DNA from 2 places in the Lysinibacillus sp. FSL L8-0126 genome. Region 1 is predicted to be linked to the other one. Evidence: riboswitches for the same ligand, from Rfam matches in the RefSeq annotation. Region 1 holds a riboswitch; the other holds the start of a gene.
What was found. A riboswitch is a leader RNA that binds a small molecule or an ion and turns the genes downstream of it on or off. The one in region 1 is predicted to bind thiamine pyrophosphate.
Positions count from the first base shown of each region.

Region 2: another riboswitch for thiamine pyrophosphate. It lies ahead of thiT (energy-coupled thiamine transporter ThiT); the one in region 1 lies ahead of thiC (phosphomethylpyrimidine synthase ThiC).

Region 1 is NZ_CP152028.1:1,270,237-1,272,445, forward strand. It holds gene thiC (phosphomethylpyrimidine synthase ThiC) at 1-1,080, opposite strand, end outside; TPP riboswitch at 1,226-1,340, opposite strand; gene MHI34_RS06160 (AEC family transporter) at 1,419-2,209, opposite strand, start outside.
Region 2 is NZ_CP152028.1:2,203,388-2,205,596, forward strand. It holds gene MHI34_RS10690 (SMC family ATPase) at 1-8, shown strand, start outside; gene MHI34_RS10695 (hypothetical protein) at 50-172, opposite strand; gene MHI34_RS10700 (DUF4870 domain-containing protein) at 228-551, opposite strand; TPP riboswitch at 679-786, shown strand; gene thiT (energy-coupled thiamine transporter ThiT) at 923-1,483, shown strand; gene map (type I methionyl aminopeptidase) at 1,645-2,209, shown strand, end outside.

The DNA of each region.
Region 1 (2,209 bases):
GGAACCTGGGCGTAAGCCATCTCCTAAAGAAAAAGCAACATCATATGTCTTCATAATTTCACAGATTTCCTCAAAATGTGTATAAAGGAAATTCTCTTGATGATGAAATAAACACCACTGTGCCATAATTGAACCACCACGTGACACAATGCCTGTTACACGATTTGCTGTAAGAGGTACATAGCGTAAAAGAACACCCGCATGTATCGTGAAATAATCAACCCCCTGCTCTGCTTGCTCAATGAGCGTATCACGATAAACTTCCCACGTTAAATCCTCGGCTATGCCATTTACTTTTTCTAAAGCCTGATAAATGGGCACCGTTCCCACTGGCACTGCAGCATTTCGAATAATCCATTCTCTCGTTGTATGAATATGTTTACCAGTCGAGAGATCCATAATATTATCGGCACCCCAGCGTGTAGCCCATGTCATTTTCTCAACTTCTTCTGCTATTGACGACGACACCGCGGAATTTCCAATGTTTGCATTGATTTTCACATGGAAGTTACGACCAATAATCATCGGCTCTGCCTCAGGGTGATTAATATTAGAAGGCATAATAGCCCGACCTGCTGCAATTTCTGAACGAACAAATTCAGGATCCATGTTTTCACGTATCGCCACAAACTCCATTTCCGGCGTTATCATTCCATTTCGTGCATAGTGAAGCTGTGTTACATTTTTACCCCTTTTTGCACGTAAAGGCTTCCGCTCCAATTCAGGGAAAACATTTTCTTGAATGCGCGGATCATCAACACGACGAAAACCGTTATCCTCAGGTTTAATCGTACGCCCCTCATATTCCTCAACATCTCCTCTTTCTTCTATCCATGCACGTCGCAAAGTAGGCAGACCCTTTGTAATATCAATGTGATAATTCGGATCTGTGTATGGACCACTCGTATCATATACTCGAATAGGGGCATTTTTTTCATCCCCAAAGCTACCAGTCGTTGGGCTTAATGCGATTTCACGCATAGGTACTAAAATATCTGGACGTGATCCTTCCACATACACTTTTTTGCTTCCTTCAAAGCTAGACATAATCGTAATGTTCTTTTCACTAACTACTGACATGAGCTACTTCTCTCCCTTAAATGTAATTTGATACAAGGACCGAAAATCTAGCTCACTCCAACAAATAAAGAAAGGCCGAATCCAAAATATTTTTTTGGATCCGGCCATGAATGTAAAGGTCTAGTAATTGCACACGACATACGATGCAATAGCTTCTTAACTTTCCCACGCTGGTATGAGCCAGATCAGGTCCAAAGGGTCAAGAAACTTCTAAGCGTTTCCCTCTCAGCCTGACTCATCAGACTCCCCTAGTTAATACTATTTAGTTTGATGCTAGTGTAGCAGATATTTCTAAGAGATGGAAGTTTTCCATTCAATATTTTAAAATTTTCATCCAACTAAGTAAATAATACTTCCGCAAGATAAATCACGATCGTTACTGTTAGACAGCTCACAATGGTTGAAAATAAAACAGTTTGCGCAGCTGTAGCTGATTCCACATCGTATTCTAATGCTAGACTAGAGCTATTGCGAGATGTTGGGAAGGCACTGGCTATAAACAGAGATTGTGCGACAACTCCATCTAACCCCAATACATAAATAATGACCAATGCTACAGCTGGTCCGATAACTAATCTTGTAAAACAGCTAACAAAAACAGTTTTATTAAACATAGATTTGATTTCAAGCTGTGATAATTGTGCGCCTAATGTAATTAAGGCTACAGCAATAAATCCATCTGCGACATGCTCTACAGGTATTTTGATAAACTGCGGTATACCAATATTAAAATAGTTCATAGCGACACCAATAATTAGCGCATGAATAATGGGCATTTTAAAGAAATCTTTGATGATTGTCATACCCGATTTCGTAGAGGAAATTAAATTGTACAAACCATATGTATAAGTTGTCATATTTTGAAATATAACGAGCATGACCTGAATGGCTACACCAATAGGTTGTGTTACAAAAATCATTTGGGCCACTGGAATACCATAATTTCCAGAGTTAATGAGCACAACACTATTTTTAAAGACGGCTGCCTCCGTTTTGGCCAAACCAAGCCCTTTCGCTAAAAAATGACTGAGTATCATTTGACTCCCAATAAAAAGCACAATAAATAACCCGACTTCTCCCAGAACAGACAGCTCTACACGTGTTTCATATAAATTCACAAAAACAGCGG
Region 2 (2,209 bases), 930 kb from region 1:
TGAAATAAATAAAAGGCGTATTTCCAAAACAAGGGAATACGCCTGCTGTTTATTTTTTTCGAGGGGTGGCTGTAGGCGTTGTCCCTTTTTTTGCAGCCATTACTTTTTTCACGATAGGAATAACAATAGGTGCTAATTTTACGGCGGTTTTCACAACATTTGATACTTTCATTCAAAAACAGCTCCTTTTACAATTACTACTACCTGTTTCGCTTAAAAATGAAACATTAACGAATAACACGAACAGCTTGAATAATATTCCATATTACAATTCCTAGTGAGATGATGGCATAAATGGCAAACGAAACGAACCAAATAATCAACATCGTATTATTGCCGGACGTTGGATCCAAATTAAATGTAGAAAAAACAAAGACAATAAAGAACAGAATGCCGAAAACAAAAGGAATTAAATGAGAGATAAGTGCACGAATTGAATGTCTTTTTACGTCACTATCTTTCGTAATAATGTACACAATTAATGGGACGATAAAAGGGGCGAAGAAAATACTTAAATAACTAAAGGCAGATAAAATTTTTTGGTTCTCCATAGTTGTACCTCCTTTTTTAATATTTACGCATGAAAAACAGCAAAGTTTCAAAAAAATAATATATGGAAGAGGTTGTAATCCTTCTATCCTTTGCGTACAATGAGAATGTTCAAATAAATTCAGATGTAACGACCACAAGGGGAGCTGATGATGTCAGCTGAGACTGGGCACGTAATGCCTTGACTCTTTGAACCTGTAAGTTAACGCTTGCGTAGGGATGTGGATAGAAACCGACACTAGTACGATGTGAGGCTCTGTCCTGGCATCGTTTTTTCATTCTTGAGGGAATAAAAAGGTGTCAGAAAGAGACATATCAGCGCATTTCTATTCCTGCTCTTGTATCCTACATCGGAACAAAGGAGAGAATATATATGGACAAAAAAAGACTATTAATGCTTGTGGAGATTGCGATATTTGCAGCAATCGGTCTTGTGCTTGATCAGGTTTCCTTTAAAGTATGGGCACAAGGTGGCTCTGTTAGTCTAGTCATGGTACCTATTATGTTAATAGCATTTCGCTGGGGCTTAGTAGCTGGGCTAACAACTGGATTACTCGTAGGTGTAATGCAAACCATGTTTGGTGCTACGATTGTGCACTGGCTACAAGGATTCCTTGATTATGGTGTTGCTTTCACAGTTGTAGGATTAGCGGCGGTTGTGCGTGGACCCGTGTTGGCGGCTGCCAAAAATGCCAACAAAACAAAAATGGCACTTTACATTATATTAGGTACGGTACTTGCGGGCTTTTTACGATATGCAGCCCACACGACGGCTGGCGCTGTATTTTTTGCAGAATATGCTGGCGATCAAAATGCATGGATCTATTCCATCATCTATAATGGTACATATATGCTACCAGCAACTATTTTAACGGCAATTGTAGGCGTTCTTTTATTCACAGCTGCTCCACAATTAATGCAAAGAAAAGCATAAAACATGCCCCTCACATTTGTGAAGGGGCTTTTTTGTCGCAAATAACTCTTTGCGCACTTCGCAAAGTAAGGAAGCATACAATATTTAAAGCGTTTATCGTTATACGCATAACAAGTTATGTTATATTAAAGTATAGATATTAGATGAAAGGGACGTTATACATGATTGTAAAAACGCAAGAAGAGATTGAAGCTTTTAAAAAAATAGGACGCATTTGTGCTGAAATTCGTGAAGCGATGAAAGCTGCCACAAAACCAGGTGTTACAACATTGGAGCTAGATGAAATTGCTGGCCGTATGTTTGCAGAGGCTGGCGCGATATCTGGTCCAAAGGGAGAATATGATTTCCCAGGGTATACATGTATTAGTGTCAATGAAGAAGTGGCGCATGGTATCCCCGGAAAACGTGTTATTCAAGAAGGGGATATTGTAAATATCGATGTTTCTGGTTCATTAAATGGCTACTTTGCTGACACTGGTATTTCATTTGTGGTTGGTGATGGCTATGAGGACAAAGAAAAGCTATGTCGCGTTGCCAAAAGCGCCTTTGATCGAGCAATGACAAAGGTAAAGGCTGGGTCTAAATTAAATCAAATTGGTAAGGCAGTTGAACGTGAGGCGAATGCTAATGGCTTAACTGTTATTATGAATTTAACTGGTCATGGCTTAGGTCAATCTTTACATGATGAGCCGAATCACATTTTAAATTACTATGATGCATGGGATT